DNA from 3 places in the Arthrobacter sp. AL05 genome. Region 3 is predicted to be linked to each of the others. Evidence: predicted binding sites of a transcription regulator. Region 3 holds the regulator's gene; each other region holds the start of a gene.
What was found. The regulator HrcA, encoded in region 3, represses chaperone genes, less so after heat shock. The targets are predictions, from matches to a motif close to TTNGCACTCGNNNNNNNCGAGTGCNAA.

Region 1 (11,139 bases), on a different contig from region 3:
GGAGGTCCGGGCCGACAACCCCCGGGCACAACAGCTCTACCGCCGCTACGGGTTCGAGCAGATCCACCTCCGGGCCCGCTACTACCGCGACGGCGTTGACGCGCTGATCATGCGGCTGCGGCTGACCAGTCCCGAATCCGATGCCACTCCCAGGGAAGCAGCCCGACCATGAACCGCACCACTTATGTCCGGCCGCTGGTCCTGGGCATTGAGTCCTCCTGTGACGAGACCGGCGTCGGGATTGTCCGCGGGACCCGGCTGCTGACCAACACGGTGTCCTCCTCCATGGATGAGCATGTCCGGTTCGGCGGCGTGATCCCCGAGATCGCCTCCCGCGCCCATCTCGATGCCTTCGTCCCCACGCTCCGCGCGGCCCTGGCCGAGGCCGGGGTGACGCTGGAGGACATCGATGCGATCGCCGTGACCTCCGGTCCGGGCCTCGCGGGAGCCCTGATGGTGGGTGTCTGCGCGGCCAAGGCGCTCGCTGTGGCAACGGGCAAACCGCTCTACGCCATCAACCACCTCGTCGCCCATGTCGGCGTCGGCCTGCTCCAGCCGGACGACGGCGGCCCGCAGGCTTTCGCCGGGTCCGCGGCGGCAGCCGGCGGGCGCGGGAGTACCGTGCCGCGAAACGGCCTGCCGGAAAACCTGGGGGCCTTGCTGGTCTCCGGCGGGCACACCGAAATCCTGCGGATCCGGAACATCACCGCGGACGTGGAATTGCTCGGGTCCACGATCGACGACGCCGCCGGCGAGGCTTACGACAAGGTGGCGCGGCTGCTGGGCCTGGGCTATCCGGGCGGACCGGCCATCGACACGCTGGCACGCACCGGCAACGCCAAAGCGATCCGCTTCCCGCGCGGCCTGAGCCAGCCCAAGTACATGGGGTCCGCGGACGAACCCGGCCCGCACCGCTACGACTGGTCGTTCAGCGGACTCAAGACCGCCGTCGCGCGCTGCGTGGAGCAATTCGAGGCACGCGGCGAGACGGTGCCGGTGGCGGACATCGCCGCAGCCTTCCAGGAGGCGGTCGTGGACATCATTACCTCCAAAGCGGTGCTGGCCTGCCGGGAGAACGGCATCACCGACCTCCTGCTGGGCGGCGGCGTGGCGGCAAATTCACGGCTGCGCCAGCTCACGGAACAGCGGTGCAGCGCCGCCGGGATCCGGTTGACCGTCCCGCCGCTTGCCCTGTGCACGGACAACGGCGCCATGGTCGCCGCGCTCGGCGCCCAGCTGGTGATGGCCGGGATCGCGCCAAGCGGCCTCGGTTTCGCCCCGGATTCCTCGATGCCGGTCACCACCGTCTCGGCCTGAGGCCGCCCCGGCGCGGCCCCGGCTCTACGCTTCGGGGCCCTGGCGCATCTGCTGGACCAGGTCCAGTACGACGGCGCGCAGGTCCCCGCCGTGCTCTGCCGCCACGCGCCGCTGCCGCTGGTATCCGGCGCCGCGCTCAACGATCTTCAGGACGTCCGCCAGCTCCGCAGCGCAGCCCAGCTTCTCGGCGACGGGCCGGAGCCGTGCGACAGTTTCGCGGATGTGGTCCGTAACAAGCTGCTCGTTCCCCTCCGCGTCCAGGATGATGATGGCGTCCAGGCCGTAGCGGGCGGCACGCCACTTGTTCTCCTGGACATGCCAGGGCGGCATGGTGGGAATGGTGCCGCCGTTGTCCAGTGTCGTTGAAAACTCATCAACGAGGCATTGGGTCAGCGCTGCGACGGCGCCGACTTCCTCCAGGGTTGCCAGGCCGTCACAGATCCGCATCTCGATGGTGCCAAAATGAGGGACGGGCCGGATATCCCAGCGGATTTCGGAGAGCGAGTCGATCACGCCGGTGGTGGACATGTCCTGTGCGTACGATTCGAAGTCCGCCCAGTTGGCGAATTGGAAAGGCAACCCCGCGGTCGGCAGTTGCTGGAACATCAGGGCACGCTGGGAGGCGTAACCGGTGTCTTCGCCGCCCCAGAACGGGCTGGAGGCGGAGAGCGCCTGGAAGTGCGGGAAATAGTTCACCAAGCCGTCCAGTACCGGCAACACCTTGTCCCGGCTGTCCAGGCCGACATGCACGTGGACGCCGTAGATCACCATCTGGCGGCCCCACCACTGTGTGCGGTCAATGAGCTTGGCGTAACGCTCTTTGTCTGTCACCGGTTGCAGCTGCGGCGGGCTGAAGGGGTGGCTGCCCGCGCAGAAGATTTCAACGCCCATCGGATCGGTGACTTCACGGACTGCGGCGAGGGAACTGGTCAGGTCCGCTTTCGCTTCCGCCACGGTGTTGCAGATCCCGGTGACCAGCTCCACGGTGTTCAGCAGCAACTCCTGCTTGATGTGGGGGTGCTCGTCATCCTCGTTCAGTTCGGGGTGCCGCGCAGCGACGCCGCGGAGCACCTCTTTGGCGACGGAGGCCAACTCCCCGGTTTCCGCGTCCACGAGGGCTAGTTCCCATTCCACACCAAGAGTTGATTGCCTGGATGAAGCGAAATCAATCTTCATGTGGTCCCTTCACTTTTCTGCTGTCCGTTTCCCTGCCCCGACCGGCAACGTCGTGGGCGGATGTGCCGGACAGTTGGCGAGGCAACGGTGCCTCAAGTCTAGTGCAGGGGTAACATCGGACCGGTGGCAAGACTGCAGCGAAAACGTGAAAGTGTTCACAGAAGTACGCGGAAGACCGCCTTGGTCCCGGCCGTCGTCCTGCTTGTGTTCGGAACCTCCTCTTGCTCCGGGCCGCCGGCGCCGCCGCCCTCCGGAGCGGCGCAAACCGCCGCACCATCCGGACCGGCACAGCCGAGCGGCGGCACTGCCGCGCCGCTGCCCGATAGTAAGGATGCCTCCGCCCTGGCCGGGACACGCCCGCTCGGATGGGGACCGCAGGAACGGGACGCGGCCGATGCGGCGCGGGCTGTTGCCGCCATGAGCACCGAAGAGCTGGCGGGCCAGGTTCTGCTGCCGTTTTTTCCCGGACTCGACCATACCGCCCATGCCGCGGTCATCGAGCGCCTGCACCTGGCCGGTTCCATCATCATGGGGGACAACGTTCCGGGGACCGCAGACGGAAGCGTTGACACCACAGCCATGCAGGCCGCCGCCGGCCAGCTCCAGGCCGCGGCCCGCGCCGGCGGCCGCAGCTGGCCCGGCCTGATCGGCGTCGACCAGGAGGGCGGAAAGGTGGCACGGCTCAGGGCGCCGCTGACCGAATGGCCCGCCCCGATGAGCTACGGCGCGGCGGGAAGTGCGCCCCTCGCCGGAGAGGCCGGCGCAGCCATGGCAGCTGAACTGGCGGCACTGGGCTTCAACACCGACTTTGCCCCGTCGGCCGACGTCACCATGGGCCCGGCCGATCCTGCCATCGGCGCGCGCTCCATGTCCGGCAACGCCGACGCCGCAGCCGCCTACAGTGTCGCCTTTTCCCAAGGAATGCTGGCCGGGGGGCTGCTGCCGGCCGCCAAGCATTTTCCCGGCCACGGCTCCGTCACCGTGGATTCCCACGCCGGGCTGCCCGTCCAGGATGCCAGCCTGGATGCACTCCGCGCCAAGGACCTGCGGCCCTTCCAATCTGTCGTTGACGCCGGGCTGCCGATGGTCATGACCGGCCACATTGCCGTGACGGCGCTTGATCCCGGGGTCCCGGCCTCCGTCTCCAAGGCGGCCTACGCGGAACTTCGCCGGATGGGATTCAAAGGTGTTGCCATCACCGACGCGCTAAACATGGCGGCGATCCAGGACCGGTACCCCAACGACTCCGCCGCTCCGCTGGCCCTCGCCGCTGGCGCTGACCTGCTGCTGATGCCCGCCGACGTCGAGGCGGCCCACGCCGCGATCGTCGGCGCCGTGCGCAGCGGTGCGCTGCCGCCGGCACGGCTCGCGGAGGCCGCGCAGCGTGTAGTTACCATGATGATCTGGCGCGGCCGCACCGGACAGGGCCCCGGCACGGCGCCCGGGAGCGGCAGCGAACTCTCGCAAAAGGTCTCCCGGGCCGCCATCACCGTGCTCGCCGGGCCCTGCCGCGGTCCGATCGTGCCGGCCAGCGTCCGTGTGGCCGGCGGTTCGGCGCAGGACCGCTCGCGCTTCGCCGCATCCGCGAGCAAGGCCGGCATCAGCATCGGCGAGGGCCCGCTCGTCCGGCTGATCGGTGCCGGACCACAGCCGCCTGCACCGGAGGCGGCAGCCGAGGTGGCGGTGGCCCTCGATGCGCCCTGGCCGCTGGCCGACGTCACGGCCCGCAGCAGAATCGCGGTCTACGGACGCAGCCAGGGCGCGTTCGACGCGCTGGCCTCGGTTCTTGCCGGGACTGCCACGGCCCCCGGCAAACTTCCGGTCGACGTTGGGTCCCAGCCCGCGGGCACCGGCTGTGACTGATGCCGGCCCCGGCCGGGACCGGCCTGTCGTTTAATGGAAGGGTGCCCATCCTGAATAAAGACATGACCTTGTGCATCTCCCTCTCGGCCCGGCCGAGCAACAACGGGACGCGCTTCCACAACCACCTGTATGACCAGCTTGGCCTGAACTGGATCTACAAGGCCTTCGCCCCCACCGACCTCGCCCAGGCCATCGCCGGCGTGCGTGGCCTGGGAATCCGCGGCTGTGCCGTGTCCATGCCGTACAAGGAAGACGTGACGGCGCTCGTGGATGTGATGGACCCGTCGGCGAAAGCCATCGATTCGGTCAATACCATCGTCAACGACGGCGGCACCCTGACCGCCTACAACACCGACTACACGGCGATCGAGCAGTTGCTGCAGCGCAACGCAGTACCCGCCTCCTACGCGGTGTGGTTGTTGGGTGCCGGCGGCATGGCGAAGGCCACCGCCGCCGCCCTGCGTGATGCCGGGTTCCGCGACGTCACAGTGATCGCGCGCAGTGAGGAGGCGGGGCGGGCGCTCGCAGGGCTTTATGGCTTCGCCTGGCGCGCCGACGTCGATCCCGCCGGCGCGGGGGCGGCGGACATGATCATCAACGTCACCCCGATTGGTATGGCCGGAGGGCCGGACGCCGGGGCGCTATCCTTCCCGCAGGAGGTTTTGGACGCCGCGACGGTGGTCTTCGACGTCGTCGCGCTGCCCGCCGAGACCCCGCTGATCAAGGCCGGCCGTGCAGCCTGTAAGACGGTCATCACCGGTGCGCAGGTGGCGACAATCCAGGCGCTGGAGCAGTTTGTGCTCTACACCGGGATCCGGCCCACTGACGAGCAGGTCCACGCAGCCGAGGCTTTTATGCGGGATCAGTAGGCGCTCGGAATCCGGCGGTGAGTCACTGGACCGGCTCGACCGAAATGGCCACCCGCTCCTCGCCGATCCTGGTGAGGACCAGGGTGGCCGCCTTCTTTCCCTTGTTCTTGGCACTGCCTGATTTACCCCCGGGGAGCAGTTGTTTGCGCAGCTCCTCCGGAGTGACAGCGGTGCCGCGCTTTTTGATGTCCAGCACTCCGATGCCCTGGTCCCTGACCCAGGCCTTGAGCGCCTTGACGTTGTAGGGCATCACGTCCAGGACTTTGAACGCCCGGGCAAAAGGGGTGTCCAGAAGTTCGGGCGCGCAGATGTAAGCGATGTGCTCGTCCACGAGGTGGCCGCCCAGCTGGAGTGCGACGTCGGCCACCAGACCGGCTCGGATGACGGCGCCGTCGGGTTCGTAAAGGTAGCCCTCAACCGGGCCGATCGGGGCGACCGGTCCGCCGTTGAAATCCTCGGCGCTGCTGAGCTCCGCGGCCCCAGCAGGCCCGAGCAGGAGGGCTGCCCGCCGGATCCCCGGGCGCCGGAGCGCATTGAACCACAGTGCGACTTCGGTGACGTCCCCGCCGACCGAGACCCACTGGGCCTCGCAATTGCCGGGTACCGAGTCGTGCGGCATGCCCGGGCCCATCTTCACACCCACCGCCATGCCGGCGCCGGCCAGGGACTCAACAAAGAACAGCGGCGGGGAGAAGTCCTCCGGGTCCCAGAGGCGCTTTGTGCCCGAGGTGGAGGTGGTCCGGCGTGCTGGGTCCAGCCAGACGCCGTCTATTCCCTCGAGGGAAACCGACGTCGCGTCGGAGTGCAGCACTGTGGCGTTCCGGAACGGGATCAGGTTCATCGTGGCGCAGGCCGCCGTCGTCTCGTCCCGCTCCACTGCCGTGACCGTGATGTCCAGCGATGCAAGCGCCATGGAATCGGCGCCGAGGCCGCAGCCGAGATCTGCTGCATGCCGAACGCCTGCCGCCGCGAAGCGCTGCGCGTGCCGCGCCGCCACGGTCAGCCGGGTGGCCTGTTCCAAACCGGCTTGGGTGAAAATCATCTGCCGGGCGAACTCGCCGAACTTGGCTTCGGCCTTGGTCCGCAGCCGGGACTGGGTGAGCACGGCAGAGACGAGTTCGGGGGAGTGGCCGGCCTTCCGCAGGGTTGCGTTGAGGCGGAACGCCTCGTCCTCGCGGTACGCGCCCAGTGACGCCAGCAGCTCCCAGCCTGCGGGGTTGAGGAGCGGGGCGATCTGGTCCTGCGGTGCGTCAGCCATGGGATCAAGCCTAGTTCAGGCAGTCGAGGCGCCGTGCGCCCGATAGGCTAGACGGCATGGAAGACAGCGGCACGGCAAACACCGGCTCGGACGCAGATGACCCCAATGACCGGACCGCCGGCCGGGATGCCGACGGCGGCCGGGCCACCCGCCGGGGATTGGCCCGTTACGCCCGGCCGGCGCTGATCGCCGGCATTGTGCTCGCGGTGGTTTGCGCGGCGCTGCTGGTGATTATCTTTTTCCTTGATTCCTTCAACGCCACGGTTTATTCCGTCGGCGGCAAAGACGTTGCGGACGCCACCGACGAGGCGAGGGACATCCGGGACACTTATGCCGCGGCCCGAACCGGCGGCATCGTCGTCCTGGCCGCCGGCGTCGTCCTTGCCGCCGCCGGCGCCCTGGTGCTGTACCGGCACCGGGGGGAGGCCGGTGCCAGCGACGCGGACAACGGCGAAGACGTGAACTTCGAGGACCTCGGCTGAGGGCAGCCGGCAGTCGTGCGGCGTTAACGGGTGACGAAATTCTGGCACTCACCTTGACCGAGTGCTAACTACTTACATAGAGTCGTCATTAGCACTCTCCCTAGGAGGGTGCTAATACTCAAGCTGGACCTGCCAGGTACGCTGCCGGCACCGCGACGACGGTTTGTGCGCCTTGGCACCACAGCTTTAAAGTCCACGAATTTGCTGACGAAAAGGAGAGGTCCTTGTCGGTCTCTATTAAGCCTCTTGAGGATCGTATTGTTGTCCGCCCGCTCGAAGCCGAGCAGACCACGGCCTCCGGCCTGGTTATCCCGGACTCCGCGCAGGAAAAGCCGCAGGAAGGCGAAGTTGTTGCAGTTGGCCCCGGCCGCTTTGACGACAACGGCAACCGCGTTCCGATCGACGTCACCGTCGGCGACGTTGTTATCTACTCCAAGTACGGCGGAACCGAAGTCAAGACCGGCGGTACCGAGTACCTCGTACTGTCCGCCCGCGACGTCCTGGCGATCGTCGTAAAGTAACTCTTATGGACCCCGCGCCGCCGATCCGTCTGATTCATCTCTGACAGGTCAGTTGCGCGGGGTTCTGTCTTGAAAGGACAAAAACCATGGCAAAGCAGCTTGCGTTTAACGACGCTGCCCGCCGGTCGCTTGAAGCCGGCATCGATAAGCTCGCCAACACGGTCAAGGTGACGCTTGGCCCGCGTGGCCGCAACGTTGTGCTGGACAAGAAGTGGGGCGCCCCCACGATCACCAACGATGGTGTCACCATCGCCCGTGAAGTCGAACTGGACGACCCCTACGAGAACCTTGGCGCGCAGCTTGCCAAGGAGGTCGCCACCAAGACCAACGACGTGGCCGGCGACGGCACCACCACCGCCACTGTGTTGGCACAGGCGCTTGTTAAGGAAGGCCTCCGCAACGTTGCGGCAGGCGCCGCACCGGGCGAGATCAAGCGCGGCATCGAGGTTTCCGTCGAAGCCGTCGCTGCCCGCCTGCTCGAAAACGCACGTCCGGTCGAAGGCACCCAGGTCGCCAACGTCGCCTCCATCTCCGCACAGAGCGACGAGGTCGGCGAGCTCCTGGCCGAGGCATTCGGTAAGGTCGGCAAGGATGGTGTGATCACCATTGAGGAATCCTCCACCACGCAGACCGAACTGGTCCTCACCGAGGGCATGCAGTTCGACAAGGGCTACCTGTCCCCGTACTTCGTCACCGACGCAGAACGCCAGGAAGCAGTCCTCGAAGATGCGCTGATCCTCATCAACCAGGGCAAGATTTCATCCGTCCAGGACTTCCTGCCGCTGCTGGAAAAGGCGCTGCAGAGCTCCAAGCCGCTCTTTATCATCGCCGAGGACGTCGACGGCGAGGCTCTCTCCACGCTGATCGTCAACCGCATCCGCGGCACCCTGAACGTCGTTGCCGTCAAGGCTCCGGGCTTCGGTGACCGCCGCAAGGCCATGCTGCAGGACATCGCCACCCTTACGGGTGCGCAGGTTGTTTCGCCGGAACTGGGCCTCAGCCTGGATACGGTCGGCCTGGAGGTGCTCGGTACTGCCCGGCGTATCACCGTCACCAAGGACAACACCACCATCGTTGACGGCGCCGGTTCGGCCGAGGACGTCGCAGCCCGGGTTTCCCAGCTGCGCGCCGAGCTGACCCGCACCGATTCCGACTGGGACAAGGAAAAGCTCCAGGAGCGCCTGGCTAAGCTGGCCGGCGGCATCGGCGTGATCAAGGTTGGCGCGGCTACCGAAGTCGAGCTGAAGGAAAAGAAGCACCGCATCGAGGACGCCGTGTCCTCGACCCGCGCTGCCCTGGAAGAAGGCATTGTGGCCGGCGGTGGCGCTGCCCTCATCCACGCCCTCAAGGCCCTCGACGAGGACCCTGCCGTCAAGGCCCTCGAAGGTGACGCGGCCGCCGCTGTCGGCATCGTCCGCCGGGCACTGACCCAGCCGCTGCGCTGGATCGCCCAGAACGCCGGCTTCGACGGCTACGTGGTGGTCGCCAAGGTGGCCGAATCAGCCAACAACCAGGGCTTCAACGCCAAGACCGGCGAATATGAAGACCTCATCGCGGCCGGCGTTATCGACCCGGTCAAGGTGACGCGTGCGGCCCTGCGCAACGCGGCTTCCATCGCGGCGCTGGTGCTCACCACGGAAACCCTCGTGGTCGAGAAGCCTGCCGACGAGGACGAGCACGCGGGCCACCAGCACTAAGGTCCGGCGGCGGCGCCCCGGACGGTGCCGCAGTTTCCCTCGGAGCAGCCAGCCAAGGGAGCAGCCAGCCAAAGACCAGTAAACAAAGGACCGGACCAGCACCCGCTGGTCCGGTCTTTTGTGTGTTTTAGGCAGTCATCAGCGTCTGGACCCCGTGGCGGTCCGTCGTGGCCGCAGGCTCGCACCCCGCAGCCGGTGTCTGGTGACGAGCCGGTAAAAGATCAGCACGGCAACCGCGGCCGCGACGATGCCCACGAGGTTCAGCCCCAGCTGCACCGCCGAGCCGGCAGCCTTTTGGTATTCGCCCAGGACCAGGGCCACCGCCACGAAGCCCGCGGCCGGGACCGTTGTGACCGAGATGAACACCCCGACCAGCGCTGCGGACCGCCGGCTGATCACGGAGAGCATCCCAGCGGTCCCGGCCAGGACGGCAACGATGAGCGAATAGGGGCCCGGGTGGTAAATGAAGTCGACGGCAGAACCGCGGTCCAGCACGTCGGGCGGAAAGAGGCCCAGCGGTACTGACAGCCACGCCGTGAGCGCGGCCGCCAGCATGGCCGCGGGGAACCCGACGCCAAGCGCCAGTGCCGCACTGCGGCCCAGCTGCCATTGGCCGCGGACAAGTGCCACGGCCAGGGCCGCCAGGGGGCCGAACTCCGGTCCCACCGCCATGGCCCCGACAATGGCGATAGTGGAATCCGTGACGATCCCGATGGCCGCCAGCTGGGTCGCGAGGATCAGGAACGCCAGGTAGCTCCACGTAAGCCGCGAGTCTTCGCCCGTCTGTCGGGATACCTCGTCCCAGATCACGGTGTCCGCGCCTTCGCCGGGGGCGTCGGCGGTGGCCTTGTCCGCACGGTCGGAGAGCACCAACTCCGGCATGGCCACCGAGATCGAACCTTGCTCCTGGACATTCAGGGCTTGGAGTTTCTCCACGAGCCGCTCCACGGATTCCCTGGCGACCAGGACGTGGATGATGTCCCCGGCGGGAAGGACAGAAGCGCCCGGCTGGCGGGAAACTTCCGCGACGCCTAGCTCTCCGGTGCAGCAGTCCGTCACGGCGGCGGACAACTCGGCCGGAACACAAATACGCAGCTCTGCGATCACGATGGGGCCTCCTCTGGCTCGTTACAGGGTAGCCCCGGGCCGGCAGGGAACCTGCCGCTGGCCCGCCGGTCACCGCGCTGTGATTGGCCAGAAAAATTACGGCTCGGTAACATTGATGTTTTGGAAACCGGCCTGAAGGGCTCCCAGTGTCGATCGAGCGCAGCACAGCCAGCCCGCAGCAGGCGGTCGCGGGTTCTCCGGCGCCCCCACAACCGGGCTACCGGCCCGAAGTCCAGGGCCTGCGCGCCCTTGCGGTCCTGATGGTGGTCACGTACCACGTGTGGCTCGGCAGGGTCTCCGGCGGGGTGGACGTCTTCCTCCTGATTTCCGCCTTCCTGATGACTCTCAGCTTCGCCCGAAAGGTCGAAAGCGGCAGGCCCCTTCGTCTCCTGAGCCACTGGCTGCACCTGCTCAAACGGCTGCTGCCCGCCGTTGTAGTCGTTATTCTGGGTGTACTTGCAGGCACCCGGGCAATCCTGCCCGAGAGCCGCTGGCCGGACATCCTCGACCAGGCCTGGGCCTCCCTTCTCTACCGGCAGAACTGGCTGCTGGCGGACTCCGCCGTCGACTACTACGCGCAGGACCACTCCGGCGCCAGTCCGCTGCAGCACTTCTGGTCGCTGTCCATCCAAGGGCAGGTCTTCCTGCTGTGGCCGCTCGTTTTTGCCGGCGCCGCAGTGCTGCTGCGCCTCCTGCGCCGGCGGACGCCGTGGGCAAACCGGATCAGTTACCCCGGCCTCCTGGCCGCGGCGTTTGGTGCGATTTTCGTTGCCTCACTGATTTACTCCATTGAGCAAACCGCCGCCAACCAGGCCTATGCCTACTTCGACACCCGCACCCGGCTCTGGG
Region 2 (11,139 bases), on a different contig from region 3:
AGGGAGCTGCGCAGGGCTGCTGCGGCCCGGGTGTGGCTGCGGTACGTCAACAGGACTGTGTGCTCTCCCACCCGGTCTGCTCCCAGTACCTCCATCTCGACGGCGCCATCGGGGCGCTCTTGGAGGGACATCATCACGGCGTCCCGCGTCCAGATCCGGCCCGAGCTGCCAATCTCCGTGTAGTCCGGGTGCAGCAGCACTCCCGTGCGTCCGACGTCGGCGCGTGTGTCCGGGCGCAGCAACTCGCGTTCGAGTGCCTCGACGATCGCTTCCGGGCTCGCGTCAATGCCGGGTGCGGGCATTGCGTCCCCGTCGAGCTCGCTGAAGAGGTCCGGTTCGTCAAAAACGGACGCCTCAGCGAGAATCCGCTGCTGGCGGGCCGCCGCCGATTGGGGCACCGTCCGCCCGGTTGTGGGCGGCGCTGCGGCTGCGGTGTTCTCGGAACCGAACCCGGGACCCTGACGGACTGCAACACCCTGCTGGTAGGCCGTCGCAGCGGCCCGGGCCCGGTCATCCGCCGCCTCGTTAAGATCATGCCCGGCGTGGCCGCGCACCCATTCGAAGGTGTACTTGCGGCCCACCAGGGCCTGGTCAATTTCCTTGAGCAACTCCACATTCATCACCGGCTTGCCGTCGGCTTTGCGCCAGCCCTTGCGCTTCCATCCTGGCATCCACTTGGTGACGGAATTGATGACGTACTGGCTGTCGCAGAGGATGTGCAGATCCTCGCCGGACAGATGCGCGGTCGAGCGCACCAGGTCCAGCACTGCCATAAGCTCGCCCATGTTGTTGGTGCCGTGCGGCCATCCCCCGGCCCGCCAGCAGTCATCGTCCACGTACCAGGCCCACCCGGCCGGGCCGGGATTTCCTAAAGCCGAACCGTCGGCTGCTGCTGTAATTGTCACTGCACCATCCTGCCAGACCCGCACCGGCGTCGGCGCCCCCGCTGGGGTGGTTGGGCACTTACGCCGACGGCGGCCCCGCCCGAAGGAGGGACCGCCGTCGTGCTACGCACATTTCAGGGCCGAGGTTCCGGCCCCGGCAGCCGGTTGGTTAGAAACCGCCCATGCCGCCCATGCCGCCCATGTCGTCGCCGCCACCCATGGCCGGAGCGTTCTTCTCCGGCTTGTCGGCCACAACGGCCTCGGTGGTGAGGAACAGGCCGGCAATGGATGCCGCGTTCTGCAGTGCAGAGCGGGTGACCTTGACCGGGTCGTTGATGCCGGCAGCCAGCAGGTCGACGTATTCGCCGGTTGCAGCGTTCAGGCCGTGGCCTGCGGGCAGGCCGCGGACCTTGTCGACCACAACGCCGGGCTCGAGGCCGGCGTTGAAGGCGATCTGCTTCAGCGGAGCGTCGATGGCAACGCGGACGATGTTCGCGCCGGTTGCTTCGTCACCCGTGAGGTTCAGGTTGGCGAAAGCCTTGAGGCCGGCCTGGATCAGGGCAACACCACCGCCGGCGACGATGCCCTCTTCAACAGCAGCCTTCGCGTTGCGGACAGCGTCTTCGATGCGGTGCTTGCGTTCCTTGAGCTCGACCTCGGTTGCGGCACCGGCCTTGATGACTGCAACGCCGCCGGCCAGCTTGGCCAGCCGCTCCTGCAGCTTCTCGCGGTCGTAGTCCGAATCGGAGTTCTCGATCTCGGAACGGATCTGGGAGACGCGGCCGGCGATCTGGTCGGCGTCGCCTGCCCCCTCGACGATGGTGGTCTCGTCCTTGGTCACAGTGACCTTGCGGGCGCGGCCCAGGAGTTCGAGTCCGGCGGTCTCAAGCTTGAGGCCGACTTCCTCGGAGATGACCTGGCCGCCGGTGAGGATGGCGATATCGGCAAGCTGCGCCTTGCGGCGGTCACCGAAGCCGGGAGCCTTGACGGCAACGGACTTGAAGGTGCCACGGATCTTGTTGACGATCAGGGTGGCCAGGGCCTCGCCCTCGATGTCTTCGGCAATGATCAGCAGCGGCTTGGAGGACTGCATGACCTTTTCGAGGACAGCAACCAGTTCCTTGACGTTGGAGATCTTGGAGTTGACGATCAGGATGTAGGGATCCTCGAGGACCGTTTCCTGGCGCTCAGCGTCGGTGACGAAGTAAGCGGAGATGTAGCCCTTATCAAAGCGCATGCCTTCGGTGAGCTCCAGCTCCAGGCCGAAGGTGTTCGACTCCTCGACGGTGATGACACCTTCCTTGCCGACCTTATCCAGGGCCTCGGCAATCAGGGCGCCAATCTCGTTGTCACCGGCAGAGATGGACGCGGTGGCGGCAATCTCTTCCTTGGTTTCGATTTCCTTGGCGGAGGCCAGGAGCTCGCGGGTGACGGCTTCAACAGCCTTTTCGATGCCGCGCTTGAGGGACAGGGGATCAGCTCCGGCCGCGACGTTGCGCAGGCCTTCCTTGACCAGGGCCTGAGCCAGCACGGTAGCGGTGGTGGTTCCGTCGCCAGCGACGTCATCCGTCTTCTTGGCAACTTCCTTGACCAGCTCGGCGCCGATCTTTTCGTAAGGATCGTCCAGCTCGATCTCCTTGGCGATGGAAACACCATCGTTGGTGATCGTGGGGGCGCCCCACTTCTTTTCGAGGACGACGTTGCGTCCACGCGGGCCGAGGGTGACCTTGACGGCGTCGGCGAGGATGTTCAGGCCCCGCTCAAGGCCGCGGCGTGCCTCTTCATCAAATGCAATGATCTTGGCCATAACGGCAGTAGTCCTTTCGGGACAGTCGTTAAGAATGAACCTATGCTGCGGTGCCCGCGACGGACGATCCTTGCCCGGCGGCCTCTGTATGCCGCCAGGCCAGGGATCTCACCCCAACCAGGTATTTCTCTCGCTCCCGGCCCGGCTGCCTCAACTCCGCAGCCGGGCGAACCGGGCGTCGTTTTAGCAGTCAATGCGCAGGAGTGCTAACTCAATAATTAGCACTCCCCCGGGGAGAGTGCAAGCAGTAGGCTCGCCGAAAAGCTGCTGTCGGCCAACTGGCACCGTTCCGCAACGACGCAATACGCTACGGGCGATCACTTCCCGCTGCTGCCCGCCGTTTCGCTGCCGCTCATGGTTGCCGTGTTGTCCGGTCCGTAGGTGTAGAGAACGTAGTTTGCGGAGCTGACGTCACCGTGGGCATCGAAAGTGATCCGCCCGGATTGGCCGTCGTAGTCGGGACGCTTGCCGGCCCGCAGCGTGTCAAGGCATTCCTGGTAGCTCTTGCACACGTCGGCCGCGCCCGATGGCCCGGTGCCGCCGGACGTGACGGCGCTGCCGCCTGAGACCGCCACGAGACCGGCCGCGATGGAGGTGCCGGCGTCATCCTGCGCCGCTGCTGCGGCGATGGCGGCGAGGTTCACGGCGTCGTAAGCCTCCGCGGCAAACGCCATGTCCTTCAGCCCGGGATCCACGGAGACCAGCTCGCCCTGGAATTTTGCGGAGGCAAAAGTTCCCGGCAGGATCCCGCGGGCACCGTCGAGGGCGCTGGAGCCGAGTCCTGAACCGTACTGGTTGACAGCCCCGTCGGCGAGGATGAGCTTCTTTCCGGCAACTCCGGCGTTGTTCAGCTCGGCGATGGCGCCTTGGGCAGCTGCGCGCGAAATCAGCACGACGGCATCTGGATCCGCGGCCTTGACGGCAGCCGCCGCCTGCTGCGCCTGTCCCGGGGCGAACCCGACGACGGCGACGGTCCCGAGGCCGGACGCCTTGGCCGCGGCTGCCACGGCGTTGGCTACGTCCTTTCCGTAGCTGCCTTCTTCGTACACCATTCCGATGGTTGCGGCGCCACCGTCCTTGGCGAGCTTAACGAGGACGGGTGCCTGTGCGATGTCGGCCGCCGAAGTCCGGAAATAGAAGCCCTTACTTGGATAACTGCTGAGGCCGCTGGCGGAATTTGCTGGTGAAATCACGGCAATCCTGGCAGCGGACAGGACATCGATGGCGGCCGGCGCCCTGCTGGAATCCGTTGGACCGATAACTACGTCGGCTTTGGCGGCCACCAGCGCCTTGGCCTGCGCTGCCGTGTCACCACTGATTGTTGCCGGCAGCAGTTCCACCGGTTTGCCCTTGTGCCCGCCGGCGGCATTGATCTCCCTGACGGCCAGTTGCGCCGCCGCCAGTTGGGGGGCATTAAGGAAATTCTGCGCCCCGGTATTGTCCAGGATCAACCCGATGCGCAGGGTGCCGTCACCGCTCGCTTCTGCCGGTTCAACGCGGGCGCCCCCGGCCGGGCCCAGGCAGGCGGTGGTGGTCAACGCGGCCACAGCAGCCACCACGGCCGCTCGTCCCAGCCGCAGCGTGGCCAGCCGGCGGGCGACAGTGCCGGCGTCGGCCCGTCGAGCGGACACGTCGTGGCCTGGGCCGCTGGACGCCTGCGGTGCGGTGTCCGTCACGGGGCGGGCCTGACGCTTTCGGCCTGCGGGCCCTTCTCGCCCTCGCCGACTTCGAGCTCCACACGCTGGCCCTCCGCCAGGGAACGTTGGCCGTCCCCCGCAACGGCAGACCAGTGCACAAAGACGTCTGCGCCGGAGCTGTCTACGGTGATAAAGCCGTAGCCCTTTTCGGCGTTAAACCACTTGACGGTTCCCAATGCCATGGTGTCCACACTTTCAGTTGCCCAGCGGGCGCCCCAGCATCCGCCGGGCCGCGGAGTGCTAAAAACTAAGTCCGCAAGTACTGTACCCGCAGCTTTATGCTGCCGCGCAGCCCGGAGGCGTCGCTGCCGGTCAATAGTTATTTAGGCGTAATCGGAACAGCTATCTAAGGCGCAATCGGAACGGGTTACGCGAATCCGGGCGCCAGGACAACAACGAGTGGCAGCTGGAATTCGGCGGAATCCACCACGCTCGGGATGCCCAGGAGTTGGCCAAGGGCCTCGGCATTGTCCTTCTGCCCGACCCCGTTGTAGAAGACCACCGAGCGCTGCTGCGGCAATCCGCCCCAGTTTCCGAGCGCGCCGACAGTCCAGCCGGCGGTGGAAACGGTTCCGCCCACCCGGTTCGCCAGCCCTGCCGTGGCGGTGCCGTTGAAGATGGCCACGGGCTGGGTTTTGTCGATGGCTGCGGCCGGGGTGGTGGCTGCGGGAGTCGCAGCCGGCGACTCGCTGGCCGGCGGGCTGGAAGGGGCTTCGCTGGAGGCAGCAGTGGCGGCAGGGACGGCAGATGCAGCGGCGCTGCTGCCGCTCTGCCCGACTGCTGCCTGCGTGCTGTCGGCAGCGGAGGAGAAGCCGATTTTCGGCAGAAAAATGAACGCGACGAGGCCAATGGCCAAGGCCGCGGCGCCGGCGCCCAGGATCGGGCCCAGGCGGCGGCGGTGGCGTGATTCGGCGACCGTCCGGTGGACACCTTGGCGTGCGGAGGTCTCCGGGACCCGATCGAATTCATCCCGAGCGTATTTGGTCATGGTAGAACGATGTCCTTGCTGATTTCTGACGAACCGGCCGCGCTTGCTGGCGCGCAGCAATGTGCGCATCCGGCAGTGATTTACGCGTCTGAGCCCAAGCGGCGGGCAGTGCGCGCACGTTGGCGTGACGTACGTAGTCTACGCAGTCTCTTCACCAACATCGGATCATGGGCCAGTGCATCCTCGGTGTCGATAAGGGCGTTGAGGATCTGATAATAGTGGGTGGCGGACAGATCGAAGAGTTCGCGGATGGCTTGTTCTTTGGCGCCGGCGTATTTCCACCACTGCCGTTCCAACGCCAGCATTTGCTGGTCCCGGCTGCTCAGCGGCGACTCCGGGTTGATCCCGGCGACAGGAGATTCTGCCCTCGAAAGGTGCTCTTGTGCTTGTTCGGCCACGACACGCTCCCTGGCTGGATCCGATGAAAAGTATCCCCCCATGCTACGGGCGAATAACACCCTTGTCATTTGCCGGCCTGCAAGAATGGGCTCTGTGCATGACTCCGACTTCCCTTCCTCCGATGCCCTTTTCGAGCTGGAGCCCACAGCGGGCCAGGCCGCGGGTTTTAGTGAGTTGGCCCGCCTGCCCCTGGATGAGCTCGTCGCCGACGACTGGGCTGAGGCCCTGGCCCCGGTCGAGGGGCAATTGCGGGACGTCCTGGCCTACCTGGGCCGGGAGTCTTCCGGCGGTCACAACGTCTTGCCGGCTCCGTCAAAGGTGCTGCGGGCCTTCCGGCAGCCTCTGGCGGAAGTCCGGGTGCTGATTCTGGGCCAGGACCCGTATCCGACGCCGGGCCATGCCGTTGGGCTGTCCTTCGCCGTCGACGGCGCCACTCGGCCCATCCCCCGCAGTCTGGCCAACATCTACAAGGAGCTTCACGCCGATCTGGGGCTGCCCGCGCGGATCCACGGTGACCTCGGCCCTTGGTCCGATCAAGGGGTGCTGCTGCTCAACAGGGTCCTCAGCGTCCGGGCCGGGGCGGCTGGCTCGCACCGGAACAAGGGTTGGGAAGCCATTACAGCGGCGGCAATCACCGCCGTCGCCAAGCGCACAACAGCCGGCGGCGCACCCGCCCCGCTGGTGGCAATCCTCTGGGGCAGGCACGCCGAGGCTGTCCGCCCGCTGCTGTCTTCCACGCCCGTGATCGCCAGCGCCCACCCGAGTCCGCTCTCGGCGTCACGGGGATTCTTCGGCTCCCGGCCCTTTAGCCGCGCCAACACGCTGCTCCGCGAACAAGGCGGCGCAACTGTGGAATGGGAACTGCCTCCGCTGCCCGGGCCGGCTCCCTAGCCAGGTTTCCGCCAGCGGCTTTGGCTAGGCTTAGCCCCATGACCTCAGTCCCCGCCGCCACCTCGGCCACCCGCAAATCCCGTCCGCAGACCAACCTCACCGTCCTGCGCCGTGAAGAGCTCTCCCCCCACATGGTGCGGATCATTGCCGGCGGGCCCGGATTTGCCGGCTACGAGAACAACTCCTATACGGACCGCTACGTCAAGATCGTGTTTCCGCAGCCCGGCATCGATTACCCGCAACCGCTTGACCTGTGGGAGATCCGGGCAACGATGCCGCGCGATCAGTGGCCGCACACCAGGACCTACACGGTCCGCTGGGTCGACTCGGCGGCCGGGGAACTCGCCATCGACTTCGTGATCCACGGTGACGAAGGCCTCGCCGGTCCGTGGGCGGCATCCGCCCGGCCCGGTGACGCCCTGATATTCACCGGGCCGGGCGGCGGCTACAACCCGGACCCGGCCGCGGACTGGTTCCTGTTCGCCGGCGACGAATCCGCGTTGCCGGCCATCGGGGCCTCGATCGAATCGTTGCCGGCCGAAGCCCGCGGCCTGGCCTTTCTGGAGGTGGACAGCGACGCCGACATTCAGGCCATTAGGGCGCCCGCCGGTCTGGAGCTGCGCTGGCTGCTGCGCAGCAGCGTGCCGGCCGGGGCCAGCGAACTACTGCCTGCCGCGATCAGTGCTGCGAGCTGGCCAGCCGGCAGGGTCCAGGTCTTTGCGCATGGCGAACGCGGCGCCATGAAGAGCCTGCGGGACGTGTTCTACGCCGAGCGCGGGCTGGAGCGTTCCCAGGTTTCGCTGTCCGGCTACTGGGCGAAGGGCAGGGTGGAGGACGACTTCCAGGCCGAGAAGAAGCTCCTCATCGGTAAGATCTAGCGCGCAGGATCTAACGGCGCCGCGCCCGGCGTCGTTCGTTGCTCGCCAGGCTGCGGGTCAGCGGACGGGCCAGCGTGTCGCCGAGTACGATGCCGGCCGCCACCCCGAAAACGATTGCCCCGGCATTAAGCATGCCCCCGGCACCCAGCAGGATCTCCGACGTCTCAATCGTTAATACATACATGGACCGGAATATGGTGAGGCCGGGCAGGAGAATCAGCGCGGCTGGCACCGCCACCACCAACTGCGGGGCGCCCATCCGCAGCGCCACTACACGGGCCAGCAGTCCGATAACAACAGCGGCCAGTGCGGGCGAAAAGCGCGATCCGATGCCTAATGCCTCTCCGCCATTCAGGATCAGGTACCCCACAACGCCGACGGCCGCCGTCGGCAGCAGCAGGCTCGGGCTGGTCTGTTCGGTGATGCCGATCATCAGCACCGCGATGGCGATCAGAATGACCACTACCCACAGCTCATACGCCGGCGGGAATGTTTTGGTGACGTCGATGGATTCCATCCCCGTCCTGTCCCCCACCACAAAACCCACAGCGAGGCCGGCGACCAGGGCGCCGAAGGTCAGCACTGTGGAGAGGAAACGGCCGGCGGCCGTGACCGGAAAGCCATTGATCGCGTCCTGCACCGAGGAGACCAGCCGTCCGGTCGGCAAAAGCAGCAGGATGCCGCCCACCACCACAATCTCGGGGGCGATCTGGATTCCCGCCAAGCCGCCGAAGCGCCCCAGGAGCAGGGCCATAAAGGTGACCAGGAACGAACACGCCGCCGTGATAAAGAAATCCGGCGTCCGCCAGCGGCTCAGCTGCCGGGCCAGCAAACTGACCATCAGGTTCGAGGCAAAGGCCACCACTGAGCCGCCGATTCCGCCGCCCAGGACCCCGACGAAAACGGCAGCGAAGACCCCGAACGCCACCGTGACCATCCAGCGGGGGAAGGGTTTGGCGCTGCGGGTGATCTCTTCCAGCCGTCGCACGGCCTCGTCACGGCCCACACCGCCGGCTACGAGTTCGGTGACTAGCTGGTGCACCTGGGAGAGCCCGGCGTAGTTGTTCGTCCAGGACCGCACCACACGCAGCAACGTAATCGGAGTCTGTTCCTTGGGCGCATAGTTGATGGCCACGGACTGGTTGGTGATGTCCACTTCGATGTTTTTGAGGCCCAGCGCAGCCGTGACGGCGATAATGCTGGTTTCAACTTCGAGGGCGCCGGCACCGTACCGGAACATCGATTCGGCCAGGTGCAGCGCGAAGTCGATGGTCTTGCGGGCCGACGCGTCCACCCCGCCCACCTGAATCATCGGGTTGGCGTAGGGGCTGCCGGCGAGGCGGTCCACGATGCTCATGGGAGCGGTCGGCGGGTTCTCCCCCTGGACAAGTCTGCGCAGCATCCGCTTGGCCGCGGCATTCTGGCGCACTTGCGTGGGCGAGAGCGGCTCGGTCCTGGGCAATCCGTCGGTGTGCGGCCGACGGCGGCCGGCGGGTTCCTGGGTCATTCCGGCGTCCTCAAATTCTCCGTGTCAGCCGTTTTAGTAGAACTGCTGGCCCGTGCGGCGGGTATAGAGCTGGCGGGCGACGCGTTCCCCCGCGGCCATCCAGGCCTTGTATTTCAACGGGCTGAGGACCTGGTCGTAGCAGCCAACGAAGTCGGTCACCGTTTTGCTGAAGCTGGTTTTGAACAGGCCCAGGCCGTGGAACGGGTTGGACGTGTCCTTCAGCTGATCGCTGGGGGGTGTGCCGCAGAAATCGTATTCGGTGCAGCCTAGCTCCCTGAGCTGCTGGATGGCCGTCCACTGCACCAGATGGGAATCACCGTACTGGTTTCGCTTCTGCAGCGAGCCGCCGTCTTTGTAGGTGCCCTTTCGGCCGTAGTTGACCACAAAGGCGCCCACCGACGGGAGACCGTTCTCGTAGACAAACATCAGCCGCCCCTGGCCACGGTTGATGAAGTTGGTCCAGAACTGGCGGTAATACCCGTATTCGCGGACCCGGACCTGGGACTTGGCCTCCACGGTGTTTGTCATCAGCGCGTACATGGCGCGGAAGTTCTCCTCGGTGGGATCCACTTTGTGGACTTCCACGTCCTCCCGGATGGCGCGCCGGACGGCGTTACGGCCCCGCGAGTGCAGGTTCCGCAACAGCTGGTTCTCCTCGGGGGAGATATCCAGCAGCGCCGTCGAGTCGTTGGGCTGCAGGTTGTGGCTCTTGCGGAGCCCGGCACCTTCGAAAATCCGACGGGCTTCGTCGGAGCGGACGATGTCCGGCTCGATCTTGATGGCAAAGACCCCCAGCCGGGCACGCTGCACGAACTCGGCGTTGGCTGCGGTGATGCCGGGGATGTCTTCGGCGGAGGCGACATCTGGGCCCTTGATCAGGTACCAGAGCTTGCCGAGCAACGGGACGGACTTCTCCAGGATGAGGTTGTAGCTGGAATAGTCAGCGCTCTCGTAGACCAGGTGCCGGGGTTTCCAGCCGAAGTTTTGCTTAACCTCAGCGAAGGCCTCCGATTGCAGGAGATTGCCGCCATTGGGGTTCGCAGTGACGTGGCTATCCCAGTTGGCGATCTCTTCGGCAGAGGCAAAGCGGGCGGTGAATTCACGCAAGGGTGCAACATCCAATCATTGCGGTTCGAGCATCGGCGGCATGCGGGCATGCACGTTCAAGTCTATCCGTCCGGGTCAATGCTCCTGCCCGCAACCAAGCCGCTAGGCTGGACGTATGGCGCCAGTTGAGCAACCACTAAGATTAGGATCCGAGCACCGGGAACTTGCCGCCGGTACACGCCGGCCGGCAGTCCAGTTTCCGGGACTATTGGTCTTTTTGGCTGCCTCGGCTGTCGTTGCCGGCCTAGGCGGGCTGGCCACCGCGAACAATGTTAACGGCTGGTACGCCGCCGCTGTCAAAGCCCCCTGGTCTCCGCCGAACTGGGTGTTCGGACCGGTCTGGACAACCCTGTACATCGCGATGGCCGTGGCCGCCTGGCTGGTCTGGCGCCGCCGGACGGAGGGCACCAGCGCAGCCCTCGCCGCCTACGCCACGCAACTGGTGTTGAACCTGTTGTGGACTCCGGTCTTCTTCGGCCTGTACCCGGCACTTGGCACACTTGCCCTGTGGATCGCTTTCGGCATCATCGTCGCGCTGTCGGCCGCGGTGGTGGTCACAGTACTCCACTTTGGGCCGATCAGCCGCACGGCAGGACTGCTGATGCTGCCCTACTTCGCCTGGATAATCTTCGCTTCGTCGTTGAATCTCTGGGCGGTGCTGAACAACTAGCTCAGCACTCGACAACGTTCACGGCCAGGCCGCCCATGGCTGTCTCTTTGTACTTGGAGCTCATGTCCTTGCCGGTCTCGCGCATGGTCACGATGACCTCGTCGAGGGACACCCGGTGCGTGCCGTCGCCCCAAAGCGCCATCTTGGCGGCGTTGATGGCCTTCGCCGCGGCGATCGCGTTGCGTTCGATGCACGGGATCTGCACAAGCCCGCCGATGGGGTCGCAGGTCAGGCCGAGGTTGTGTTCCATCGCGATTTCAGCGGCGTTCTCCACCTGTTGCGGGGTACCGCCCATCACTTCGGCCAGGCCG
Region 3 (9,615 bases):
GTGACGCCGGATTCGTTGTTGACCTCGATGCTCACGAGTGTTCTCCCCGCTTGTCGCGGGCCACGGAATGCTTGACCCGGTTCCTCTGGATTTCATCCCACGCACTGTAGGCGTTGACGATGTCTCCCACCAGGCGGTGCCGGACGACGTCGGAGGCGTCCAGGACTGTGAAATTGACGTCGTCGATGCCCCGCAGGATGTCCTCCACGATCCGGAGGCCGGACCTGGTCCCAAAAGGCAGGTCCACCTGGGTAACGTCACCGGTGACCACCATTTTGGAGCCGAATCCCAGCCGGGTGAGGAACATCTTCATCTGCTCCGGCGTGGTGTTTTGCGCCTCGTCCAGGATAATAAAGGCGTCATTGAGCGTCCGTCCGCGCATGTACGCGAGCGGGGCAACTTCGATGGTGCCGGCCGCTATCAGCCGCGGAATGGATTCGGGGTCCATCATTTCGTGCAGGGCATCATAGAGCGGACGCAAGTAGGGGTCGATCTTGTCGCTGAGTGTGCCCGGCAGGAAGCCCAGGCGCTCCCCCGCTTCGACGGCGGGCCGGGTCAGGATGATTCTCGTGACTTCCTTCTGCTGCAGCGCCTGGACGGCTTTGGCCATCGCCAGGTACGTTTTGCCGGTACCTGCCGGGCCGATGCCGAAGATCACGGTGTTGGCGTCAATGGCGTCTACGTAGTTCTTCTGGTTCAGCGTCTTCGGCCGGATTGTTTTGCCGCGGCTGGAGAGAATGTTGTGCGTGAGTATCTCAACCGGGCTCTGCAGCGACTGGCTTCGGAGCATCGACACAAGCTGCTGCAGGACGGCCGGAGTGATGACTGTGCCGCGGGCGACAAGGCCCCGGACCTCGTTGAGCAGACGCATGATCCGCGGCACGTCCGCCGCCGGACCGCTGATCGCAAGTTCGTTGCCGCGCACGTGGAAATCGACGGCCGGGAACTGCGCCTCGATGAAGCGAAGGGCTTCATCATGGCTGCCGAGTGACTGGACCATCTGATCGGAATTATCGAACAGGACTACCTCCGTCCGCAGCCCTGGGAGGGAGTGGGGAAATTCACCTGCGGAGCGCTCTGCGTCGCTGATCCGGGACTTGCCGTTCGCTGCTTCAGTCATGGTCTTGGCCCGCGGGCCCCTGGTCCCCTCCAGTTCGGAAATGGTCTGTTCCGCGATCCGGTCCGACGGCGATGCTCGCCGTCCGCGGCCGGGGCAACGGGTAGCTCCATCTTACGCCAGCGCCGTGGACGCGTCGCCCGGGGTGTTAGCGCCAGTGCTGCCCCCGCCCTGCCGGGAACGGGCTTTAGGTATCAGGTTTATATCGGCCGTATATCGTTCCCGTTGCAGTTCTTGCCCCCCTGCCCATTCCAGCTCTCCGTGCCGGACCTGTATGCAATGCTGGAAAATGCCTTCGCACGGCATTTTCATCCGGCCGGGCAGAGGCTTGGGCACGAAGGAACCGAGCAGAAAGGGCAGCAGCCATCAGGCAAGCCGGGATTGGGCAGGCAACAGCAGGCAGGCGTACCCGCCGGGCCGCGCTGCTGCTGATGCTGCCCGCCGCGCTCACCCTCTCCGGCTGCGTGGCGACCCCCCAAGCCGGGATCACAGACTCAGCCTCGCCGTCGCAAGCCCTCGCGCCCCAGGCATCCCCGCCCACCACAAGTGCCCCGCTGGAAACGACCCAAGCGTCCAACAAGGCGCCGGTGTACTGGATCGGCCGAAGCAACAACAGCACCTTCCTGTACCGGGAGTTCCGTGACGTTACGGAACAGGACAACCCGGTCACCCGGGCGCTGCGCGTTATGACCTCACAGAAACCGCTCGACCCGGACTTCTTCACCCCGTGGCAGGACCCCAAAAAACTCGCAAGCTCCATCTCGGGTAAAAACGTCATCACCGTGGACATGTCCGCCGACGCGTTTAACAGCAACCTGGACCCGGCCATGGCTGAGCGCGCAATCCAGCAGCTCGTCTACACAGCGACAGCAGCCGCGGCCAGCGCCGGACTGGTCGACTCCGGCCAGCAGATCCAGGTGGTGGTGCTGGTGGACGGGCACACCGACTACGTTGCCTTCAACCACGTCCGGTTGGGCTCCCCGACCTCGCGCAGTGTCGGAATGGTCGCTCCCGTCTGGATCATTGATCCGCAGGAAGGCACCACCGCCGCGGACGGCGCGGTAAAGATCTCCGGCCGCAGCACCGCCCCGGGCGGAAAGCTTCGCTGGGAGATTCTGCGCGTCAACGGCAGCGTCGAGACAACATACCTGAACGGGACCCTCACAGCCGCCGCCGAGGCCGACCAGTCGGGCGCCTTCAGCCTGTCGGTCAACTTGGGGCCGGGCCGCTACGAGGTTCGGGTATCCCAGCTGGAAGACAGTAACCCGGCCGAGGACCTGAACGTTGATACCCGCGGGTTCACGGTCAAGTAGTCAACACCGCAGCGCCGGGCAGCAATCCGGAGCGTCGCCGCGCTACCAGCGGCCCAGAATATCGCTGGCCAGGACAGTCGCGGCGGGCCCGGCCGTGGACGAGCGAAGTACATGCCGGCCGAGCAGGGCTGTTACGGCACCGGCGTCGCAGAGCCGTGTCACTTCCCGCGGGCTGATGCCACCTTCCGGTCCCACAATCAAAAGTATCTCCCGGTAGCTGCCGGCGCTGCCACCGGTGGCCCCGGTGGCCCCGGTACCTTCCCAGGCCTCCAGCACCTGCCGCAGCGGACGCACGGCGTCCTCATGCAAGATGACGGCGAGGTCGGCGGCCGCCACGGCCCCCTGCAGTGCGGCGCTGTCGACGGCGGGGCGGACTTCGGGAATCCAAGCACGGCGCGCCTGCTTGGCCGCGGCGGTAACCACCGATTGCCACTTGGCATGGGCCTTGGCCGCACGGTCCGCCTTCCAGCGGACAATCGAGCGTTCAGCCTGCCAGGGCACCACGGCGTCGATCCCCAGCTCAGTGGCGGTCTCGGCGGCCAATTCATCCCGGTCGCCTTTCGCGAGGGCCTGGACCAGGACCAGCCGGGTCCCGGGCCGGGGTTCATCGGCCAGGACGGCGCACTTCACCGTCAGTTCGGCGGCTGCGACAGCCGCCACGGCGCCGGTGAGCCGCTTTCCGGCGCCGTCGGCGATGTCAACGGACTCCCCGATGCCGAGGCGCTTAACCGTCACCGCATGGCGCGCCTCCGGACCGTCAAGGACAAAGAGCGATCCCGGGGCCAGCCCGTCCAGGGTACCGGGGGCAGTAAAAAAGACCGGGTTACTCACGCCTACAGGTTACCGAACCGGTCCCGCAGCTTGGCGAAGACCCCGCCGCTCGCGGCAAGCTTCCCTTCGCTGAACTGTTCGCCGCGCAACTTGGCCAACTGCCGAAGCAAATCCTCCTGGGCGGCGTCGAGCCGGGCGGGGGTGTCGACCTGAAGATGAACCTTCAGGTCCCCGCGGCCGTAGCCGCGCAGGTGGGTTACGCCGAGGCCCCTAAGTGTCATAACTTCACCGGACTGGGTGCCGGCCTTGACGTCAATCTCCTGCTGGCCGTCGAAGGTGTCGAGGGTCAGTTCGGTGCCGAGTGCGGCCGCCGTCATCGGGATGCTCAGGCTCGCGTGCAGGTCGTCGCCGTCGCGAATGTAGGTGGCGTCCTCCTTGACCCGGATCTCGACGTAGAGGTCCCCGGCGGGACCGCCGGCAGGTCCGGCCTCGCCCTGGCCGGAGAGCTGGATGCGGGTGCCGGTGGCGACGCCGGCGGGGACCTTCACGGTCAGGGACCGACGGCTGCGAATCCGGCCCTGGCCGGCACATTCGTTGCAGGGATCCTTGATGACCGTACCGAAGCCCTCGCAGGAACCGCAGGGTGCCGTGGTCATCACCTGGCCGAGGATGGAACGGACAGCGCGCTGCACCTGGCCGCTGCCGCCGCAGATGTCGCAGCGTTCCGGGTGGCTGCCTTCGCGGCAGCAGGAACCCTCACAGCTGGGACAGGTGACGGCCGTGTCGACTTCGAGCTTCTTGTTGACGCCGAAAACGGCGTCGCGGAGCTCGATCCGGACGCTGATCAGGGCGTCCTGGCCGCGGCGGATCCTGGATGCCGGTCCGGCCTGGCCGCCGGCACCGAAGAACGTCTCGAAAATGTCCTGGAAAGCGAAGCCCTGGCCGGAGTAGCTGCCGCCGCCGGAGCCGTTGGCGTTGCCGTTTTCGTTGCCCGTGGTGTCGTAGATCCGGCGCTTCTGCGGATCGGAGAGTACCTCGTAGGCGTGCGTGACCGCCTTGAACCGCTCAGAGGCGTCGTCCCCCGGGTTCACGTCCGGGTGGAGGGTCCGCGCCAGCTTGCGGTAAGCCTTCTTGATCTCTTCTCCCGTGGCTTCGCGGGAGACTCCAAGAACGTCGTAGTGGCTGCTCAAAGTTGTTATCTCTTCCTGGTAGTACTGCCTGTTAAGGGGCACGAAGTCTGATGCCGGCCCCGCGGGCCGGTCGGTTGCGGGTGGACGCGGTCCGTCAGGGACCGAGAATCCGGGAAAGGTAGCGTGCGACCGCCCGGACGGCGGCCATGGTCGTCGGGTAATCCATCCGGGTGGGGCCCAGCACTCCGACTTTCGCCGTCGCGTCCGGGCCGTAGCCGGTGGCCACCACCGAGGCCTCGGCGAGTCCGTCGTAAGGATTTTCCCTGCCGATGCTCACCGTCACGCCCCGGGGGTCAGCTGCCATGTCGCCGAGCAGGCGAAGCATCACCACCTGTTCCTCCAGGGCTTCCAGCACGGGGCCGATGCTCAGCGGGAAGTCCACGTTTGACCGGGCCAGGTTCGCGGTTCCGGCCATGACCATCCGGTCCTCGCGGCTGCTGGCGGCCAGAGCCTCAATGCCGCGGGCCAGCGCCTGGGCGGCGCTGCGACGCGCGGGCGGGCAGTTGCCGATCACCGAGTGCAGCGACTGCGGCAAGAGGTTCAGCGGGGTCCCTGAGATGCCGCCGAGGAACCGCGTGCGCAGCTCCGACAAGGCCTCATCCGAAAGATCGTGCCCCACGTCAATGACGCGTTGCTCCACCTTCCCGGTGTCCGCGATGAGCACCGCAAGTACTTTACGGGGCGCCAGCAGGACAAATTCGACGTGCCGCACCTTGGCCCGGCTCAGATGGGGGTACTGCACAACGGCGACCTGGTTGGTCAGCTGCGAGAGCAGCCGCACGGTCCGGTCCAGGACGTCGTCGAGGTCCTCAGAGCCTTCCAGCAGGGCCTGGATGGCCCGGCGTTCGGCCGGCGAAAGCCGTTTGACCGCCGAAATCTGGTCCACAAAAAGCCGGTAGCCCTTGTCCGTCGGGATTCGCCCGGCACTGGTGTGCGGTGCCGTAATGAGCCCCTCGTCCTCCAGGGCCGCCATGTCGTTGCGGATCGTGGCACTGGACACGCCGAGGTGGTGCCGCTCCACGAGGGCTTTGGATCCCACGGGTTCGCGTGAATGGACGTAGTCTTCCACGATGGCGCGCAGCACTTCGAGTTTGCGTGGTTCGCTCACGCTCCACCTCCTGTCGACCGTCCCGCATTCGATGCCACCGCCCGCCGCACGCGCCGGACACACAGTGGCCGGGCACACAGTGGCTAGCACTCGACATGCCTAAGTGCTAACCAGTCTAATATGAGTCGCCGCGTTGTTAGCATTGAATTCGCTTCGGGCGTTCTTCCCGGGGCAGGTGTTTTGGGGCACAGCCCACCGAGCGCAAAGCAGTGTGTAACCGATGTCGTACCAGAACTGGGGGCCCCAGGACCTGTCCGCGCCCGCCAAAACCCAACTACCCGAAGTCGCCGTCGAGCGCGGAATGGTGCTCGAAGATGTGCAGTCCGGCTGGGTCGGCGCCGTGACCCGGGTGGAGAAGTCCGGCGGGATGCACGTCGTCGCCCTGGAAGACCGCCGGGGGAAGTCCCGGTCCTTTCGCCTCGGCTTCGGTTTTCTGCTGGAAGGCCAGCCGATCCGGCTGATGCCGCCGGCGCCCCGCGGGAGCGCGGCGGCCGCCGGGGCCCGCACCGCCTCGGGTTCCGTCCGCGTGGCGGGCCAGCGCGCCCAGATTGCCAAAGCCAGCCGGATCTGGGTGGAAGGCAAACACGACGCCGAACTCGTCGAAAAGGTCTGGGGTGACGATCTTCGGGTCGAGGGTATCGTCGTGGAGCCGTTGCATGGCATTGACGACCTCAGCGGGGCGGTGGCTGCCTTCCGGCCCGGCCCCGGACGCCGCCTCGGTGTGCTGGTGGACCACCTGGTGCCCGATTCCAAGGAATCCAGGATCGCGGCGGCCGTGATGGCCTCCCCCGGGGCGGCCGGAAACGTCCTGATCGTTGGCCACCCCTACGTCGATGTCTGGCAGGCCATCCGGCCCGCGGTCCTGGGGATCGAGAAGTGGCCGGTAATCCCCCGCGGTGTGGACTGGAAGACGGGTATCCTGACCGCGTTCGGCTGGCCGCACAGCACCAAGGAAGACATTGGCCTGGGCTGGCAGAAACTCCTCGGCACGGTCCACAACTACGCTGACCTCGAACCCTCCCTGCTGGGCCGGGTCGAGGAGGTCATCGACTTCCTGACCGTCCCCTGAACGCCGCCGCCGGACATTCCTGCCAGCGGGCCGATCCGTGATTGCGCGCACCAGCACGTATTCTTGGTATGGCGGTTGCGCTTCCGGCGCAGCAGCGGCATTTCCAGGCACCAAGGCACCACCGCAATCCGAAGGAAAACACCGTGGCAGATGAAGCACGCGAGCATAACGGCGACAAGGCTGGCTATGGCCGGCCCCCTTACCATGGCGTTCCCGCCAACGCGCTGCCGCTGACGGCCGGCGAGGACCGGCAATGGGCCACCTTGGCTCATTTCGGCGGCATCCTCGGTTGCGTGCCCTCGTTGCTGATCTACCTGATCTTCAAGGACCGCGGACCGTTCACGGCGCAGGAGTCCAAAGAAGCCCTCAATTTCACGCTTCCCCCGACAATTGCTGCCGTCGTGTGCAACCTCCTGGTCTTTATCCCGGTAGTGGGCAACATTTTCGCCGTGCTTGCCACTCTGATCTGGATCGCCGTCACCTGCTTTTCGGTCGCAGCCGGAATCCACGTCAACCGCGGCCAGCCGCACCGCTACGAGTTCAACTTCCGCTTTATCAAATAGGGCCCCGGGCACGCAGGGTTAGTCCGGCAGGATCCTGCGGACCACTGCGTCCGCCAGCAGGCGGCCTTTGAGCGTGAGGATGAGGCTGCCGTGGAAGGCCGCGACGGGCTCCACCAGGCCATCGGCGATGAGTCCCGCGACAGCATGCCGCCCGGTATCCCCCAGTCCGCCCAGACTGGCAATGTCCAGCCCTGAGTTCAGCCGCGCTTCGAGCATCACGCGCTCGACGTTGCGGGTCGCAGAATCAAGGGTCTCCCGGCCGGCTGCCGGGGAAAGCCCGGAACCCATCCGATTGGCGTAGGCAGTGGGGTGCTTCACGTTCCACCAGCGCACACCGCCCACGTGCGAGTGAGCGCCCGGGCCGACTCCCCACCAGTCATCGCCCCGCCAATAGGCGAGATTATGCCGGCAGGCCTGTTCCGGGCTGCGGGACCAGTTGCTGACCTCGTACCAGGACAGTCCAGCGGCGGAGATGAGTTCGTCGGCCAGTTCGTACTTTGCCGCATGGTCGTCGTCGTCAATTCCCGCTACCTCGCCACGGCGGATTTGCGCGGCAAGCTTCGTGCCATCCTCGATGATCAGTGCGTAGGCGCTGATGTGGTCAGGCTGATAGGACAACGCGGTCTCCAGCGAGAAGCGCCAGTCGGCCAGCGACTCCCCCGGCGTTCCGTAGATCAGGTCCAGGCTGACGGCGAGCCCGGCCTCCCGCGCCCATTGAACGGCCCGGGGAACCCGGCTGGGAGTGTGGGTGCGGTCCAGTACCTTAAGGACATGCGGCACCGCAGACTGCATGCCGAACGACACCCGGGTGAATCCGGCGTTGGCCAGCAGCTGAAGGGATTCGGGGGTGACCGAGTCCGGGTTCGCCTCAGTGGTGACCTCGGCCCCGGGCGCCAGGCCCCACGCCCCGATGGCGGCGGCAAGGATTCGGGCCAGGTCCCCGGCGGGGAGCAGTGTCGGCGTTCCGCCGCCGAAGAAGACAGTGCTCAGCGGGCGGGGCGGCAGGCCGCTGGCCGCCAGGACCGCCGCCGCAAAGGAAACTTCTGCCACCGCCGTGCCGGCGTAGGCGTCCTGCGAGGCGCCGCCACCGAGCTCCGTGGCGGTATAGGTGTTGAAGTCGCAGTAACCGCAGCGCACGGCGCAGAACGGGATATGCACGTACAGCCCAAAATCCCGGGAAGCGGCACCCTCCAGTGCCTGGCCGGGCAGCAGCCCGTCCGGTGGCGCCGGATCGCCCAGCGGAAGGACGCTAGGCACGGGCCGGGCCCGTCTGCCGTGGAACAGTCGTTGCTGGCACCGTTACTTCTTGGCCTTATCCTTGGACTCATCCGTGGTGAGGGCGGCGATAAAGGCTTCCTGCGGGACCTCCACACGGCCCACCATCTTCATGCGTTTTTTGCCTTCCTTCTGCTTTTCCAGCAGTTTGCGCTTTCGGGTGATGTCACCGCCGTAGCACTTGGCGAGCACGTCCTTGCGGATCGCGCGGATGCTTTCCCGGGCAATGATGCGGGAGCCAATGGCGGCCTGGATGGGAACCTCGAACTGCTGGCGCGGAATGAGTTCGCGCAGCTTGCCGGTCATCATCACGCCGTAGGCGTAGGCCTTGTCCCGGTGGGTGATGGCGCTGAAAGCATCCACCTGTTCGCCCTGGAGCATAATGTCGACCTTGACCAGGTCAGCGACCTGGTCCCCGTCCGCTTTCCAGTCCAGCGACCCGTAGCCGCGGGTCTTGGACTTGAGGATGTCAAAGAAATCAAAGACGATCTCGGCCAACGGCAGACGGTACCGGATTTCCACCCGGTCCTCGGAGAGGTAGTCCATGCCGCCCATCACGCCGCGCCGGCTCTGGCACAGCTCCATGATGGCCCCGACAAACTCGTTCGGCGCCAGGATGGTGGCGGCGACCATAGGCTCACGGACCTCGGCGATCTTGCCGCTGGGGTATTCACTGGGGTTGGTGACGTGGACGACCTTCTTGTCCTCCAGGGTTACCTCGTACTCCACGTTCGGAGCGGTGGAGATCAGGTCGAGGTTGTATTCGCGTTCCAAACGCTCCCTGGTGATTTCCAGGTGCAGCAGCCCCAGGAAGCCGACTCGGAACCCGAATCCCAGCGCCGCGGACGTCTCCGGCTCGTAGACCAGGGCGGCATCGTTGAGCATCAGCTTCTCCAACGCATCGCGGAGCACCGGGTAGTCCGTGCCGTCCAGGGGATACAGGCCGGAGAAGACCATCGGCTTGGCATCGGCATAGCCGGGAAGTGATTCGCTGGCCGGCTTGGCCAGGTTGGTGACGGTGTCGCCGACCTTGGACAGGCGGACGTCCTTGACACCGGTGATGAGGTAGCCCACCTCGCCGACACCGAGGCCCTTGGAGGGGGTTGGCTCCGGGGAGCTGACACCAATCTCGAGGAGTTCATGGGTGGCACGGGTGGACATCATCTGGATGCGTTCGCGGGGGTGCAGCATGCCGTCAACCACGCGGAC

Region 1: the regulator HrcA is predicted to act here: its motif matches at 7,007-7,033, upstream of groES (co-chaperone GroES).
Region 2: the regulator HrcA is predicted to act here: its motif matches at 2,875-2,901, upstream of groL (chaperonin GroEL).

Annotation. Positions count from the first base shown of each region.
Region 1 is NZ_JASBRC010000004.1:223,426-234,564, reverse strand. It holds gene rimI (ribosomal protein S18-alanine N-acetyltransferase) at 1-172, shown strand, start outside; gene tsaD (tRNA (adenosine(37)-N6)-threonylcarbamoyltransferase complex transferase subunit TsaD) at 169-1,317, shown strand; gene QK287_RS07415 (glutamate--cysteine ligase) at 1,342-2,493, opposite strand; gene QK287_RS07410 (glycoside hydrolase family 3 N-terminal domain-containing protein) at 2,911-4,356, shown strand; gene QK287_RS07405 (shikimate 5-dehydrogenase) at 4,398-5,225, shown strand; gene QK287_RS07400 (class I SAM-dependent methyltransferase) at 5,248-6,483, opposite strand; gene QK287_RS07395 (hypothetical protein) at 6,540-6,965, shown strand; gene groES (co-chaperone GroES) at 7,190-7,486, shown strand; gene groL (chaperonin GroEL) at 7,573-9,183, shown strand; gene QK287_RS07380 (DUF389 domain-containing protein) at 9,322-10,290, opposite strand; gene QK287_RS07375 (acyltransferase family protein) at 10,443-11,139, shown strand, end outside.
Region 2 is NZ_JASBRC010000014.1:55,682-66,820, reverse strand. It holds gene QK287_RS15600 (ribonuclease HI family protein) at 1-905, opposite strand, end outside; gene groL (chaperonin GroEL) at 1,054-2,691, opposite strand; gene QK287_RS15590 (ABC transporter substrate-binding protein) at 3,009-4,271, opposite strand; gene QK287_RS15585 (cold-shock protein) at 4,364-4,570, opposite strand; gene QK287_RS15580 (LytR C-terminal domain-containing protein) at 4,756-5,376, opposite strand; gene QK287_RS15575 (DUF3263 domain-containing protein) at 5,457-5,720, opposite strand; gene QK287_RS15570 (uracil-DNA glycosylase) at 5,860-6,666, shown strand; gene QK287_RS15565 (siderophore-interacting protein) at 6,705-7,544, shown strand; gene QK287_RS15560 (threonine/serine exporter family protein) at 7,555-9,051, opposite strand; gene QK287_RS15555 (peptidoglycan bridge formation glycyltransferase FemA/FemB family protein) at 9,085-10,158, opposite strand; gene QK287_RS15550 (TspO/MBR family protein) at 10,274-10,828, shown strand; gene QK287_RS15545 (L-serine ammonia-lyase) at 10,830-11,139, opposite strand, start outside.
Region 3 is NZ_JASBRC010000013.1:88,152-97,766, reverse strand. It holds gene ybeY (rRNA maturation RNase YbeY) at 1-35, opposite strand, end outside; gene QK287_RS15180 (PhoH family protein) at 32-1,120, opposite strand; gene QK287_RS15175 (GerMN domain-containing protein) at 1,549-2,430, shown strand; gene QK287_RS15170 (16S rRNA (uracil(1498)-N(3))-methyltransferase) at 2,473-3,261, opposite strand; gene dnaJ (molecular chaperone DnaJ) at 3,264-4,391, opposite strand; gene hrcA (heat-inducible transcriptional repressor HrcA) at 4,486-5,499, opposite strand; gene QK287_RS15155 (DUF3097 family protein) at 5,720-6,568, shown strand; gene QK287_RS15150 (DUF4870 domain-containing protein) at 6,712-7,131, shown strand; gene hemW (radical SAM family heme chaperone HemW) at 7,150-8,388, opposite strand; gene lepA (translation elongation factor 4) at 8,431-9,615, opposite strand, start outside.